Regions from separate parts of the Pseudomonas sp. MF08817 genome, predicted to be linked through region 1. Evidence: riboswitches for the same ligand, from Rfam matches in the RefSeq annotation. Region 1 holds a riboswitch; each other region holds the start of a gene.
The links. Region 1 has a riboswitch for cobalamin ahead of AC19YR_RS07630 (ABC transporter substrate-binding protein). Riboswitches for the same ligand answer to the same signal wherever they lie in the genome.

Region 1 (5,205 bases):
CAAGTACCCGCACCAGCTCTCCGGCGGGCAGCAGCAGCGCGTGGCGATCGCCCGCGCCCTGGCCATGCGGCCCTCGGTGATGCTGTTCGACGAACCCACCTCGGCCCTGGACCCGGAACTGGTGGGCGATGTGCTGGCGGTGATCGAAGAACTGGCCCGCGAAGGCATGACCATGGTCATCGTCACCCACGAAATGAACTTCGCCTTCAAGCTCTCCGACCGCGTGGTGTTCATGGAAGGCGGCGAGATCATCCAGGACGCCGCGCCCCGGCAGATGCTGGAGCAACGCAGCGAACGCATGACCAAGTTCCTCAAAGACGTGCAACTGGCCTGAGCCAAGGGAGCCACACCGTGAGCCAAACCAAGGAACCGAGCCTGTCACTGGCCGACCAAGTGGCCATTGAACTGCGCGAAGACATCATTGGCGGGCGCCTGTTGCCGGGCATGCCGCTGGTGGAAAGCGAACTGGTCAACCACTACAACGCCTCGCGCAACACTGTGCGCGAGGCCCTGCACCAGCTCGGGCGCGAAGGCCTGGCCAGCTACGTGCGCAACAAGGGCGTGATGGTGCGGCGCCTGGGTATCGACGAAGTACGCGACATTTTCAAAGTACGGCGCACCCTGGAATTGCAGGCCATCGCCGCCAGCAAACCGCTGCGCGAGTACCAGTCCGACCTGATGCTGCAAGCCATCGAAGCCGCACAACTGGCCCAGGACCGCGAAAACTGGCAGGCCTTCGGCACCCACAGCCTGCGTTTTCACCAACACATCGTCGGCCTGCTGCGCAGCCCCCTGTTCGACGAATTCTTCACCCATGTCGCCGCCCAGATGCGTTTGGTGTTCTCCAACGCCCCCAGCGAAGAAACCTTCCAGAAACCCTGGCTGGAGCGCGACCGGCACATCCACGACCTGCTGGGCGAGGGGCGCAAGAAAGAAGCCGAAGAAGCCATGAGCAGCTACCTCAACGACTCCGAACGGGTGTTGCTGGACATTCTCGCCAGCATCCCCAAACACTGAAAAAAGAGGACCCACCATGTACAAGGACTACCCCGCGGCCTACCAGGTCAGCAAAGGCGCCGCCCTGCAAGTCGATACCGCGTTCTACGACCGCGTGCGCCAGACCCCAAGCGCTCGCACCCTGATCGAGCAGTTCGAAGTGCCGATCCGCACCGGCCGCGCCTGGAAAGTGCCGGCCGGCCATGTATTCCGCGTGACCACCCCGGTCGGCCCGCAGGTGGGCGATTTCAACGTGTGGAACGCCAACGACCCACGCGAACGCATGTGGGCCGCGCGCACCCGCCAGTTGCAGGGCGCCCACGTGACCACCTATGACCGCTTGTGGTCGAACCTGCCGTTTCTGCGCCCGATGGTCACTATCACCGACGACAGCCTGGCCGCCTACGGCATCGACGAGCACGGCGGGCGCCTGCACGACCTGCTCGGCACCCGCTGCGACCCCTACGTGAACAAAATGCTCACCGGCGAAGACTTCCACCACCACTGCCACTCCAACCTGACCCGCGCTGTGCTGCCCCACGGCCTGACCGAGTTCGACGTGCATGACGTGCTGAACATCTTCCAGTGCACGGGCCTTAACCACGACGACATGTACTTCATGAAAGCCTGCCCGGCGCAGAAAGGTGACTACCTGGAGTTCTTCGCCGAAATCGACCTGCTGTGCGCCCTCTCCACCTGCCCGGGCGGCGACCTCTCGCTGCCGATGTGGGGCCCGGACGCCGAAGACCCGCTCAAGGTCTGCCGGCCCCTGGGCGTGGAAATCTACCGCCTCGACGACAGCCTGCTCGACGGCTGGCAACCGCCGCAACGCGCCGCCTACAACGGCAACCATGGCCTGCTGATCCCCAAGGCGGAGTGGGAGAAGTAAGGCCCTGGGCGCCCGCCTGACGATGAGGCCGGCACAGCCAGCCTCTGCGTTGCACGCGCGCCACCCGGTGCGCTGGCGCCGTGATAGGCAAAGCCGCGCGCCAGTCGCTATGCTGCTGCCCATGACCACGCCTGCCCACCTGCGCCAACCCTGCCCTCCCGGCGCCTGCACCTGCGGGCGCGACCGCTTGCCGGAGCAGGAACTGCTGCAATTGCCGATCCTGAGCCTGACCCGGGCCGAAGAAAAACGCCTGCTCGAACGCCTGGAAAACCTGCACAGCCTGGACGACCTGGAACACATGCAGCGCAAAATGCTCCAGTTGCTCGGCATCCGCGTGCAGGTCGCCCCCGGTTTCAATGAAGTGCGCAGCATGCGCGGCATCCAGATCCAGATCGACGACACCCCAGGCCTGTGCCGCAAAACCCGCCAGACCATCCCTGCCGCTATCCGCCGCGCCCTGGAAAAAAACCCGCAGATCGCCTACAGCCTGCTCAACGCCAACGACCTGCTGCGCGACGCCTGAGCCGTGCCGTAGGGGCTACAGGTATTTGAGCCAGGCGAGGTCGCGGCGCCGGGCCTTAAGCGCAGAGAACCAGCGCACTGGCGGGTACACCGCCAGCGCCAGGGCCATCGCCATCAGCCACACCGCGCCAATGGAGTCGAAGCCAAAGTAGCTGCCCTGGTTCAGCCCGAACGCCGCCACCGCCAATAGATACAAGGCTTTGAGCACATACAGGTGCAGCAGGTAGAAGAACATCGGCGCCGAGCCCAATACCGCCAACGGCAGCAGCCACCGCCGCTGGCCGGCCCGCTCGAAGGCCAGCAACAGCAGCAGCCCAAGCCCGAGGGTCAAGGTCAGGAACAGCAGCGACGGCGGGTACTTGGTGATGTTGAAAAAGCCCATCAGGGTGTGCAGCGCGGTGTCGCCCACGGCCCAGGGTTTTTCGCCATAACCGTTGGCCAGGCGCACCAGCACAAACCCCAGCAACGCCGCCACACCCCAGCCCAGCAAGCGCCGCTGGCGCCCCGCCACCGGCGTGCTGCGGCTGAACCACGGCCCCAGCACGTAGCCCAGGGCGATCACGCCGATCCACGGCAATACCGGGTAAGAGGTACGCAGGCGCAACTCCGCAGAAAACGCCAGCCAGCCACGGTCGTGGAGGATCGCCCACGGCACGTGCAAGGCCGACTCCACGGGGAAATGCACGCCGTCCAGCAGGTTATGCCCGGCGATGATCGCCACCGCCAGCAATGCCAACACCGGCCGTGGCAGCCACACCAGCAGCGACAGCGCGAGCATGCTCAGGCCGATGGCCCAGATCACTTGCAGGTAGATCACGCTGGGCGGGAACTGGAAGGTCCAGGCGAAATTCACCAAGGTCAGCTCCAGCAGGACCAGGAACAACCCACGCTTGAACAGGAACGCCGCGACATCAGCCTTGCCGGCATATTTTTCGCCGTACAACCACGCCGACAACCCGGTGAGCAGCACAAACACCGGGGCGCACAAATGGGCCAGGGTACGGCTGATAAACAGACTCGGTTCGGTGCTGGCGATGTCCATCGGGTCGCCGACCTGGCGGTGCAGCAGGAAGGTTTCGCGCACGTGATCGAGCAGCATGAACAGGATCACCAGCCCACGCAGGGCATCGATGGACAGCAGACGTGAAATCGGGGGGCTAACAGCGGGTGAAGGGGTATGGGTCATGGAGTATTCGCAACGGGATGATAGGAAACCCGCTCGCCAGAGCGGTCGATGAAAAGCTTGAACCGTTACCTTATAACATGACAAGCTAGCGCAATGCACCGCGCAATCACGGCCATACACTTGCCCCGCCGCTGGTTGAATGCGTATCGATGAACTAACATGCCGCCCGCCGGTTGGCGCAAGGAACTGACAGGGAATCCCCCAGCGCGCCGTAAGCCACGCTGAAACGGAACTGCCCCCGCAACTGTAGGCGCCGAGCCCCCTGCCTCCACGCACGCCACCGGAAAACCTCCCGGGAAGGCCGCTGGCGGACCGCGAAGCGCCAATCAGAACACCTGCCGGCCCGTAGCAAACACTAACCGGCGGGGTGTCCGGAAAGGACATCCGCACGCGGTTTTCGATGCGTTTTCAGCTTTACCCTGCCCTGGCGGCAGCGTTTGAGGGATGTGTTTTCCAAGGCCGTGCCCTGCCCGTGCACCGGTTCCAATGGAGATCGCATTTCATGTCACTGCCCCACCTCAACGCCCTGTTCGCCGGCCTCGGCCTGACCTCGCTGAGCCTGTGCGCCAGTGCCACCGAATACCCGTTGCACCTGAACAACTGCGGCGTGCCCCTGACGTTCAGCGAGGCGCCGGCCAAGGCCGTGACCATCGGCCAATCCGGCACCGAGATGCTCTACGCCCTGGGCCTGGGCGACACACTGGTAGGCACCTCGCTGTGGTTCAACGAAGTGCTGCCGCAGTTCAAGGCCCAGGATGCCAAGGTCGAACGCCTGGCCGACAACGAACCCAGTTTTGAAGCGGTGATCGGCAAGCGCCCCGCCCTGGTGGCCGTGGACCTGGAGTGGATGGTTGGGCCCCAAGGCGCGGTCGGCACCCGCGAGCAGTTCCATGAACTGAAGATCTCTACCTACCTGCTGCCCTCCGACTGCGAAGGCAAGGACAACTTGGTGGGCGCCGATGGCACGCGCCTCAAGGCCTTCAGCGTGGACAGCCTGTACAAGAGCATCACCGAGCTTGCACAGATCTTCGATGTGGAGGACCGCGGCCAGCGCCTGGTCAGCGACCTGAAGAATCGCCTGGCCAACGCCGTGGCCCAGGCGCGCCAGCAGCACCCCCGGGACGTCTCCGCAGTGGTGTGGTTTTCCAGCGCCGACCTTGGCTTCGACCCCTATGTGGCGGGCCGCAAGGGCATTCCCGATTTCATGCTCAGCGCCCTGGGGATGCGCAACGTGATCGAATCCGACGAGGAATGGCCCACCGTGGGCTGGGAAACCATCGCCAAGGCCAACCCCAATATCCTGGTGATTGCGCGCATGGACCGGCGCCGCTACCCCGCCGACGACTACCGCAAAAAACTGGAATTCCTCAAGAGCAACCCAGTGACCCGCCACATGGACGCAGTCAAGCACGACCGCATCGTCATCATCGACGCCCACGGCATGAACGCCAGCACGCGGATGTTCGGCGCCATTGAGGAGCTGGCTAGCGCGGTTGAGCACTTCAAGTTGCCTAAATGAGACACGCCCGGTTACTCGGCCATGGCCTGCTGGTGCTGGCGGTGATCGCCGGCGCGGCCCTGGGCGAAACCGCCATCAGCCTGCCCATGGTCT
Region 2 (5,205 bases), on a different contig from region 1:
ACGGATCAGGTTGGCGAAGGCATCGCGAAAGAACCCCGACACCCGCAACGTCACGTCCACCCGGGGCCGGTCCAGCAGGCTCAGGGGCAGGATCTCGAAGTCATCGACCCGTTGGCTGCCGGTGGCCCACACCGGGCGCACGCCCAGCAGGGCCATGGCCTGGGCGATGTCGTCGCCGCCGGTGCGCATGGTGGCGGTGCCCCACACTGAGAGGCCGAGTTGGCGCAAATGGTCGCCGTGGTCTTGCAGGTGCCGCTCCAGGATCAGGTTGGCCGAGGCAAAACCGATGCGCCACGCAGTGGTGGTGGGCAGGTTACGCACGTCCACCGAGAAAAAATTGCGCCCGGTGGGCAGCACGTCGAGGCGGCCCCGGCTCGGCGCGCCGCTGGGCCCGGCCGGCACGAACCGCCCGCCCAGGGCCGCGAGCAAGCCATTCATCTCGGCCGGGCCGCAGGCGTCCAGGCGCGGCGCGACCACCTCGCGCAGGTGCGCCAGGATTGCGTTGACCTCCAGCCACGGCTCCCCGGCAAACGGCGCGTCGGCCACAGCCAGGGCCTGTTCCACCACGGCCAGGGCGAACAACTCGAGGCGCTCGCGGGTGTCGCCCGCGGTGCGCCAGGGCTCGTGGCTGGCACCTTGCAACTCAACCGGGCGCGGCCCGTTCCAGGGCTCGCCTAAATTGCAGTCCAGGGGATCAAAACCCAGGGCCAGGGCCTTGGCCAGCGCCCGCAGCAAACTCGACTGAGCGCCGCGGCCGTCGCCCCGGGGGATGCGCAGCAGCGCCAGCAAGGTGTCCAGGCGCAGGCGCCCGGCGGGGGATTCGCCGAACACGTGCAGGCCATCGCGGATCTGCGATTCCTTGAGGTCGCACAGGTAGGTGTCCAAACGCGGCAGCCAGATCGCCGCGTCGGCCTCGCTGTCCAGCGCAGCGTCCAGTTGCAGCTCGCGGTCGATGTGGGTGTCGCGCACCAGGGCGAGGATGTCTTTTTGCAGCTCGCGGGCACGGCGCGGGTCGAGCAATTGGGCGTCGTAGTATTCGTCGGCCAGGCGTTCGAGGTCGCGCAGTGGGCCGTAGGTTTCGGCGCGGGTCAAAGGCGGCATCAAGTGGTCGATGATGACCGCTTGGGTGCGGCGCTTGGCCTGGGCGCCCTCGCCCGGGTCATTGACGATAAAGGGGTAGATGTTCGGCAGCGGCCCCAGCAGCGCATCCGGCCAGCACTCAGGCGAGAGGCCCACACCCTTGCCCGGCAGCCATTCCAGGTTGCCGTGCTTGCCGACGTGGATCACGGCGTGGGCACCGTAGGTATGGCGCAGCCAGAAGTAGAACGCCAGATAACCATGGGGCGGCACCAGGTCCGGGTCGTGGTAGACCGCGCTGGGGTCCACTTGGTAACCGCGCGCCGGTTGAATGCCGACAAAGGTCAGGCCCAGGCGCAGGCCGGCGATCATCAGGCGCCCGGCGCGGTGCATGGGGTCCTGCTCGGGGGCGCCCCAGCGGGCCAACACGGCCTGCTGGTTGGCCGCCGGCAGGGCCTGGAACAGGGCCTGATAGGCGTCCAGCGCCAGGCTTTGCTGGCATGGGCGCAGGTCGAGGCTGTCGAGGTCGTTGCTGACCCCGCCGAGCAACGCCTGAATCAGCGCCGTACCGCTGGCCGGCAGCTCCGCGGGCAGCGGATAACCTTGCGCGTGCAGGGCCCGCAGGATATTCAGCGCCGCCGCCGGGGTGTCCAGGCCCACGCCGTTGCCGATGCGCCCATCGCGGGTCGGGTAGTTGGCCAGGATCAAAGCGACGCGTTTGTCGCCGTTACCCAGGCGCGCCAGGTCCACCCAGCGCCGCGCCAGTTCGGCGACAAAATCCATGCGCTCGGGCTGGGCGCGGTAGCAGACCACATCGGATTGGCTGCGCTCGCTGCGCCAGGCCAGGTCCTTGAAGCTGATGGGGCGGCTGATGATGCGCCCGTCGAGTTCCGGCAAGGCGATGTGCATTGCCAGGTCTCGCGGCCCCAGGCCCTGCTCGCTGGCGCGCCACCCGGGCTCGTTGTCCTGGGCGCAAATGGCCTGGATCACCGGGATATCGCGGCGAAACGGGCGTAAATGGGGGGCTTCGGGGCTCGATTGAGCGAACCCGGTGGTGTTGAGGATCACCGCGGCTGCGGCCTCGTCCAACCAACCTTCCACTGCCGCCAGGCAACCGGGCTCCTTGAGGCTGGCCACCGCGATGGGTAAGGGGTTGAGGCCCGCCGCCTGCAAGCGCTGGCAGAACACATCGATGAACCCGGTGTTCGCCGCTTGCAAGTGGGAGCGGTAGAACAGCACCGCCGCCACGGCTTGCCCGGGCTGCCAGTCGGTATGCCATTGGCTTAGGCTGGCGTGGCCATGGCGAGGGTGGTAGATGGCGCTGCGCGGCAGCACCTGGGGCTCGCCCCACGAATAGTCGCGGCCCAGCCAGCCACTGGCCAGGCAGCGGTAGAAATCCAGGGCATTGCCCAAACCGCCCTGGCGCAAAAACTGCCACAGGCGATCGCGCTCGGGCGCGGCCACGGTGCTCAGGTCGCTCAGCTCCGGGTCGGGGCGGTCGTCCCCCGGCACCAGAATCAGTTGCACGCCGCGCTCGGCCAGTTGCACCAGGCGTTCGATGCCGTAGCGCCAATAGCCGATGCCGCCGTGCAGGGATATCAGGATGACCTTGGCGTGTTGCAGCACCTGCTCGACGTAGAGGTCCACCGAGGCGTGGTTCTGCACCTGCATCGGGTTGGCCAGGCGCAGGCTGGGGTAATCCTCGGGCAGTTGCCGGGCGGCTTCGGCCAGCAGTGCCAAGCTGGAATCGCCGCTGCACAGGACCACCAGTTCGGCGGGGGTTTGCCCCAGGTCGGCGATGTTGTCATCGGCGACGAAACCACCGGGTTGGGTCCTGAGCAGGTGCATGGGTCAGGCGCCGAGAGCGGCGCGCAGTTGCGCTTCGAGTTGGGCGGCATCCAGGTCTTGGCCGATCAACACCAGGTGGGTGGTGCGCGGCTCGTCGCTGCGCCAGGCGCGGTCGAAGTGCTTGTCGAAACGGCTGCCCACGCCCTGGATCAGCAAACGCATCGGCTTGCCCGGGATGGCGGCAAAACCCTTGACCCGCAAGATGCCGTGCTTGACCACCAACTCGTTAAGGGCGGCCAGCAGCAAGCTTTCGTCGGCCTGGGGCAGCTCGATGGAAATGGAGTCGAACGCGTCGTGATCGTGGTCATCTTCGCCGCCATCGCCGTGATGGTGGTCGTGGTGGCTGTGGCGCCCGTCGATGTGCTCTTCGGAACCGGCGCCCAGGCCGATCAGCACGTCCAGGGGCACGCGACCGCTGCTGGCTTCGATGATCTTCACCGCCGGCGGCAGTTCTTCGGCCACTTCCTGGCGCACGCGCTCCAGGTCTTGCGGGGCGATCAGGTCGGTTTTATTGAGGATCACCAGGTCGGCGCTGGCCAATTGGTCGGCGAACAACTCGTGCAACGGCGACTCGTGGTCCAGGTTGGGGTCGAGTTTGCGCTGGGCGTCCACCTGGTCGGGGAAAGCGGCAAAGGTGCCGGCGGCCACGGCCGGGCTGTCAACCACGGTAATCACCGCATCGACGGTGCAGGCGCTGCGGATTTCCGGCCACTGGAAGGCTTGCACCAACGGTTTGGGCAGGGCCAGGCCGGAGGTTTCGATGAGGATGTGGTCCAGATCGGCGCGGCGCGCCACCAGTTCGCGCATCACCGGGAAGAACTCTTCCTGCACCGTGCAGCACAGGCAGCCGTTGGCCAGTTCATAGACGCGGCCGTTGGCTTCTTCTTCGGTGCAGCCGATGGCGCACTGCTTGAGGATTTCGCCGTCGATGCCCAGCTCGCCGAACTCATTGACGATCACCGCGATACGCCGGCCCTGGGCGTTGTCGAGCATGTGGCGCAGCAAGGTGGTTTTGCCCGAACCGAGGAACCCGGTGACGATGGTGACGGGGAGTTTGGCCAGTGTTTTCATCGGATGCCCTTTGGCAAAGGGGGCGGGCATACGGGACGGCTGGCCGGGCGCGGGGGGCGCCAAGGCAGATTTCGCCACCGGATCACCCCGCCCGGTTGAATGTGAGAATCAGTGACGAGGCAGGTCTCCTGGCTGACGGTGGGCCAGTCCTTGGACTGGCATTCGCTGCGCCTTCCCGCTTGGCCCGAAGGCATCAGCAGTGGCGTGGCAGCGAACAGCACCGTTCACAGTTGCGGGGGCAGCCGCGGCATTGACCGCGTTCCCTTCTTAGCTTCGGCACGGGCCGAAGAACCTCGAACGCGCAAGGCTACGCAGTGCGTAGGGGCGGGTCAATGCCGGGCGCCTCGGGCATTTGACGCCCCGCCCTCGCCCATGCTCTCCTACGCACCTTGTTACAGGTGCCCTTGACAGGGTGAAACGGGAAACCGGTGGATCATGTGCTTTACTCAAGCCCTTGATGAATCCGGTGCTGCCCCCGCAACGGTAAGCGAGAGAGGAATCACAGCCACTGTGCCAACCGGCATGGGAAGGCGATTCCAGCAGGCCACGGCGCAAGCCCGGCCCCTCGCAAGCCCGGAGACCGGCCAGTGACACGACAGTGCGCCCCCACGGCCACTTTCACCCAACAAACCCGCGGTGGGCGGGCGCTGTCTGAAGCCCTGCGGGCCCGCCTCGCAGGGGTTTGCATGCGCTCGATCCGCCCTGACACCACAAAGGGAAGCGCCATGTCGATCATCAGCAGCACTCGCCATACCGGCACCGCCAGCAGCACCGCCACCTTGAGCCAACGCCTCACTGCCGCCATCGGCGCGTCGATTTTGGGCGCGTGCCTGGTGTATTTCGCCGGGTTCTCCCACATCGAAGCGGTGCACAACGCCGCCCACGATACCCGCCACAGCGCCGCGTTCCCGTGCCATTGAGACCTGCCGCCATGATTAAGCGCATCGCCCAAACCGCAGGTTTCACCGGCCTGCTGGCCGCCCTGCTGCTGACCCTGCTGCAAAGCTTCTGGGTCGCGCCGTTGATCCTCCAGGCCGAAACCTATGAAAGCGCCCCGGCGGCCCAGGCCCATGAACACGCCGACAGTGCCGGCGCCGCCCACAGCCACGACGCCGAGGCCTGGGAGCCCGAAGACGGCTGGCAGCGCGTGCTGTCCACCACCGGCGGCAACCTGGTGGTGGCAGTCGGTTTCGCCCTGATGCTGGCCGG
Region 3 (5,205 bases), on a different contig from region 1:
ACCTGCTGTTTTTCGCCACCAATGGCGGTTCCCAGGTCAGCCACGCGGGCATCTATGTGGGTGAGGGCCGCTTCGTCCACGCTCCGGCCACGGGCGGTACGGTCAAGCTCGACAGCCTGTCCAAGGCCTACTGGCAGAAGGCTTACCTGAGTGCCAAGCGGGTGCTTGCGCCGGCTCAGCTGGCGCACAACCCTTAAGGCGTCCCCCTCGCGGAGGTTCTCGTGACCGCTCGCAGCATCACCCTCGACGACCCCCTCTACCAATACCTGCTGGCCGTGTCCCTGCGCGAAACGCCGTTGCTTGAGCGTTTGCGCGAGCACACCCAAGCCTTGCCCATGGCCCGCTGGCAGGTGGCGCCCGAGCAGGGCCAGTTCCTTGCCTTGCTGGTGAAACTGACCGGCGCCAAGCGTTTGCTGGAAGTAGGCACCTTCACCGGCTACAGCGCGTTGTGCATGGCCCAGGCCTTGCCGGACGACGGCACACTGCTGTGTTGCGACATCCCCGGCGACTACAACGCCACCGCCCAGGAGTATTGGCGGGAAGCGGGCGTGGCCGCGCGCATCGAGCTGCGTCTGGGCCCGGCCCTGGAAACCCTGGAGCACATCGAACGCCAGGGCTTGTGCGGCAGCTTTGACTTGATGTTCATCGACGCCGATAAAGCCAACTACCCGGCTTACCTGGAAAGCGCCTTGCGCTTGCTGCGCGGTGGCGGCTTGGCGATTTTCGACAACACCCTGTGGAGCGGGCGGGTGCTGGAGGCCCACCCGCAAAGCGCCGACACCCTGGCCATCCAGGCCCTGAACCTGGCCTTGAAGGATGACCCGCGTGTCGATCTGTCGCTGTTGCCGGTGGGCGATGGTTTGACCCTGTGCCGCAAGCGCTAGCGCGCTGCGGTTACCCGCCACACCTTGTTGCCTACATCATCGGCCACCAGCACTGCGCCTTGCCGGTCGAGCGCCACGCCCACCGGGCGGCCCATGGCGTTTTCCTCGGTGTCGAGGAACCCCGTCAGTAAATCCACCGGCGGCCCGCTGGGCTTGCCCGCGTTGAAGGGCACGAAGATCACTTTGTAGCCACTGTGGGGTTTGCGGTTCCACGAGCCGTGCTGGCCGATAAAAGCGCCGTGGGTGAAGGGCGCCGGCAATTGGCTGCCCGTGGCGAAGGCCAGGCCCAGGGACGCGGTGTGCGGCCCCACCGCATAATCCGGGGCGATGGCCTTGGCCACCAGGTCCGGGTTTTGCGGGGTGACGCGCTCGTCTACATGCTGGCCGTAGTAGCTGAAGGGCCAGCCGTAGAAGCCGCCGTCGCGCACCGAGGTGATGTAGTCCGGCACCAGGTCGCTGCCGATTTCGTCCCGCTCGTTGACCGCCGTCCACAACGCACCGCTGTCCGGCTCCCAGGCCAGGCCGTTGGGGTTGCGCAGGCCCGAGGCGAATATCCGCGCCTTAGCGCTGGCGCGCTCGACTTCCCAGATCGCCGCGCGGCCTTCTTCTTTCTCCAGGCCGTTTTCCCCGACATTGCTGTTGGAGCCCACCGTGACGTACAGCTTGCTGCCGTCTTGGCTGGCGATGACGTTTTTGGTCCAGTGGTGGTTGGGCGGCCCGCCGGGCAAATCCACCACCTTGCTGGCCGGCGCTTCGATGCGGGTCTGGCCGGCGGTGTAGGGGAAGCGCAGCAGGCGATCGGTGTCGGCCACGTAGAGGTCGTTGCCCACCAGGGCCATGCCGAACGGCGAGTTGAGGTTGTCCAGGAACACCGTGCGGGTTTCGGCGACGCCATCGTGGTCGGCGTCGCGCAGCAGGGTGATGCGGTTCGGGCTCGGCACGGTGGCGCCGGCGCGGGCCATGATTTTTTCGCTGATCCAGCCGCGCAACCCGGTGCTGTCCTCGGGTTTGGCCGGGGCGTTGGTTTCGGCCACCAGCACGTCGCCGTTGGGCAGCACGTAAAGCCAGCGCGGGTGCTCCAGGCCTTCGGCGAACGCGGCGACCTGGGTGCCGGCCGCCGCCACGGGTTTGCCGCCCGCCGGCCAGCCGATGGCCGGGGCGACGTTGACGGTGGGGATCAGGGTTTTGTTCGGCGCCGGCAGGCGCGGCGACGGCCCGGTGCCGTCGGAAACTTGCAAGGTGGACGTCTCGCCGCAGGCAACCAACCCGGCGGCGAGCACAACGATAAAGGCGGAGCGAGGCTTGAACATGGGCATTTCCCTATGAGTACGCGGCGGTAAGCATAGGGCAGTGGGCGCGGCGCGGGGTTCAACCTTATCCGCGAGCCTCTTTGAACAGCACGGCGATGCCGGGTTGGTAGTTGCCCGCCTCGTTGCGCAACTTGCGGTAGGCATAGGGGAAGTACCAGGCCACGGCGCAGCTGTACTCCTTTTGCAGGTCGTCGACCATGTCCTGGAGTTCTTCGGGGGTGGCGCTGTGCTGGGTTTTTTGCGGGGCGACGAACAGGCAGCCCAGCTTCAGGTCGCTGGGGTAGCTGATGCGGCGGGCGGCGCTGGTGATATCGAGCAGGGCCTGCTCCAGGTTCAGGTGGTTGATCTGGGGCCAGCGCTGGCTGGCTTGCACGTAGGCCCATTCGTCCTTGCTGGCGATGTACAGGTCGGCGCGGGCATTGCGCTCACCGTTTTCCAACTGCTTTTTGGTGGGCGCATGTTCCAGGGTGACCATTTCGGCCATCCAGGCTGCGGCCGAGAGCAGCCCCAGGTTGGCCCGCTCGTCTGACCAGTACGGCGCCTTGTTGTCGCCGCGCACCCGGTTGTAGCGATCAATGCAGTCAAACCAGCGCTCCAGCATCGGTCGCAAAAATTCCAGCTTGGGGTTGCTGATAATCATGCCTTGCATCGTTCACTCCCTTGAGTCGATCGTGTTTGGGTTATGGCTATTTGATATCGCCGCTTCCAGCCTGGCACAAGATTGGCGCCCGTTTATTGACCCATCGCAGTCAATCAACCCTGGCGGCCCCGGGTTTCATTGACGCTCCACCCCCAACCCTCTAACCTTCGCCGCTTGTTTCAGGTGCCCTGTGGCCAGCGGTCGACAGGGTGAAACAGGGAAGCCGGTGAGTGCGTGCGCCAAGCGCGCGGTCACGATCCCGGCGCTGCCCCCGCAACGGTAAATGAGTCAAGGCTGTGCTTTTTGCCACTGTGCCCACCCGGGCATGGGAAGGCGCACCGCCCGGGGCAACCCACTCATGAGCCCGGAGACCGGCCTGATCCATCCAACGGCATCACGGTGGGCGATGCCAGGCTTGTTGCCGTCCTTTATTCCTGCCCGCCGTTATCCAGCCCCAACGGAGAGCTGCCCCATGACCGATTCCCCCGAACGCGACGAGCGCCACCTGGCGCGCATGCTGCGCAAAAAAGCCGTGATCGATGAACGCATCGCCAACTCGCCCAACGAGTGCGGCTTGCTGCTGGTGCTCAGCGGCAACGGCAAGGGCAAGAGCAGCTCGGCGTTCGGCATGCTCGCCCGCGCCATGGGCCACGGCATGCAGTGCGGCGTGGTGCAGTTCATCAAGGGCCGCAACAGCACGGGCGAGGAGTTGTTTTTCCGCCGTTTCCCCGAGCAGGTGCGCTTTCACGTGATGGGCGAAGGCTTCACCTGGGAAACCCAGGACCGCCAGCGCGACATCGCCGCCGCCCAAGCGGCGTGGGCGGTATCGCGCCAGTTGCTCAGCGACCCGGCCATCGGCCTGGTGGTGCTCGATGAACTGAACATCGCCCTCAAGCACGGCTACCTGGACCTGGACCAAGTGCTCAGCGACCTGCAGGCCCGCCCGCCGATGCAACACGTGGTGGTCACCGGCCGTGGGGCCAAGGAGCAAATGATCGAGCTGGCCGACACCGTCACCGAAATGGGGCTGCTCAAGCACGCCTTCCAGGCCGGCATCAAGGCGCAAAAAGGCATCGAATTGTGAGTGTGCGCCAGTGCCCGGCCGTGCTGATTGCGGCGCCGGCGTCCGGCCAGGGCAAAACCACGGTCACCGCCGCCCTGGCGCGCCTGCACCGTAACCAGGGGCGCCAGGTGCGCGTGTTCAAATGCGGCCCGGACTTTCTCGACCCGATGATTCTGGAGCGTGCCAGCGGTGCGCCGGTGTACCAACTGGATATGTGGATGGTGGGCGAGCAGGAAAGCCGTCGCCTGTTGTGGGAAGCGGCGGGGGAGGCCGACCTGATCCTGATCGAAGGCGTCATGGGCCTGTTCGACGGCACGCCCTCCAGTGCCGACCTGGCGCGCCACTTCGGCGTGCCGGTGCTGGGCGTGATCGACGGCACCGCCATGGCCCAGACCTTCGGCGCCCTGGCCCTGGGCTTGGCGCGCTACCAGCCGGACCTGCCCTTTGCCGGGGTGCTGGCCAACCGCGTCGGCACCCTGCGCCATGCGCAACTGCTCGAAGGCAGCCTCACCGAAGGCCTGCGCTGGTACGGCGCGTTGTCCCGCGAGACGGGCATCGAGCTGCCCAGCCGCCACCTGGGCCTGGTGCAGGCCAGTGAACTGAACGACCTCGACCTGCGCCTGGACGCGGCCGCCACGGCTCTGGCCAGCAGTTGCGAAGTGGCACTGCCGCCCGCCGTGGCCTTCGCCGCGCCCCAGCCTGTGGTTGCCGAGCCGTTGTTGGCCGGCGTGCGCATCGCCGTGGCGCGGGACGAGGCGTTCGCCTTCACCTATGGCGCCAGCCTCGACCTGCTGCGGGCGATGGGCGCCCAGTTGCACTTCTTCTCACCTATTCATGACAGCGGGTTGCCCGAGGTCGACAGCCTTTACCTGCCCGGCGGTTACCCGGAGTTGCACCACGTCGCGTTGGCGCAGAACACGCCGATGCTGGAGGCTATCCGCGCCCACCACCGCGCGGGCAAACCGTTGCTGGCCGAGTGCGGCGGCATGCTGTATCTGCTCGACTCCCTCACGGACGTCGAAGGCGTGAGTGCACCGCTGCTGGGCCTGTTGCCGGGCGCTGCGGTGATGCAAAAACGCTTGGCCGCCCTGGCCCTGCAAACGGTGGACCTGCCCGAAGGCAGCCTGCGTGGCCACACCTATCACCATTCGCTGACCACCACCACGCTGGCCCCCATCGCCCGGGGCCTGAGCCCCAACGGCGGGCGCGGCGCCGAAGCGGTGTACCGGGACGGGCGGATGACGGCCTCCTATGTGCACTTTTACTTTCCGTCCAACCCGCGGGCGGTGGCGGCTTTGTTTATGCCCC

Region 2: linked by a shared signal. The riboswitch ahead of cobW (cobalamin biosynthesis protein CobW) and the one ahead of AC19YR_RS07630 (ABC transporter substrate-binding protein) in region 1 are both predicted to bind cobalamin.
Region 3: linked by a shared signal. The riboswitch ahead of cobO (cob(I)yrinic acid a,c-diamide adenosyltransferase) and the one ahead of AC19YR_RS07630 (ABC transporter substrate-binding protein) in region 1 are both predicted to bind cobalamin.

What each region holds. Positions count from the first base shown of each region.
Region 1 is NZ_JCBCUY010000009.1:56,622-61,826, reverse strand. It holds gene AC19YR_RS07655 (amino acid ABC transporter permease/ATP-binding protein) at 1-334, shown strand, start outside; gene AC19YR_RS07650 (GntR family transcriptional regulator) at 352-1,017, shown strand; gene AC19YR_RS07645 (urea carboxylase-associated family protein) at 1,034-1,885, shown strand; gene AC19YR_RS07640 (hypothetical protein) at 2,007-2,408, shown strand; gene AC19YR_RS07635 (acetyltransferase domain-containing protein) at 2,424-3,593, opposite strand; cobalamin riboswitch at 3,747-3,950, shown strand; gene AC19YR_RS07630 (ABC transporter substrate-binding protein) at 4,096-5,112, shown strand; gene AC19YR_RS07625 (hypothetical protein) at 5,109-5,205, shown strand, end outside.
Region 2 is NZ_JCBCUY010000003.1:69,629-74,833, reverse strand. It holds gene cobN (cobaltochelatase subunit CobN) at 1-2,925, opposite strand, end outside; gene cobW (cobalamin biosynthesis protein CobW) at 2,929-3,996, opposite strand; cobalamin riboswitch at 4,098-4,307, opposite strand; cobalamin riboswitch at 4,376-4,599, shown strand; gene AC19YR_RS03060 (CbtB domain-containing protein) at 4,722-4,916, shown strand; gene AC19YR_RS03055 (CbtA family protein) at 4,928-5,205, shown strand, end outside.
Region 3 is NZ_JCBCUY010000007.1:24,904-30,108, reverse strand. It holds gene AC19YR_RS06055 (C40 family peptidase) at 1-197, shown strand, start outside; gene AC19YR_RS06050 (class I SAM-dependent methyltransferase) at 222-884, shown strand; gene AC19YR_RS06045 (PQQ-dependent sugar dehydrogenase) at 881-2,194, opposite strand; gene AC19YR_RS06040 (hypothetical protein) at 2,259-2,843, opposite strand; cobalamin riboswitch at 2,999-3,228, shown strand; gene cobO (cob(I)yrinic acid a,c-diamide adenosyltransferase) at 3,307-3,918, shown strand; gene AC19YR_RS06030 (cobyrinic acid a,c-diamide synthase CobB) at 3,912-5,205, shown strand, end outside.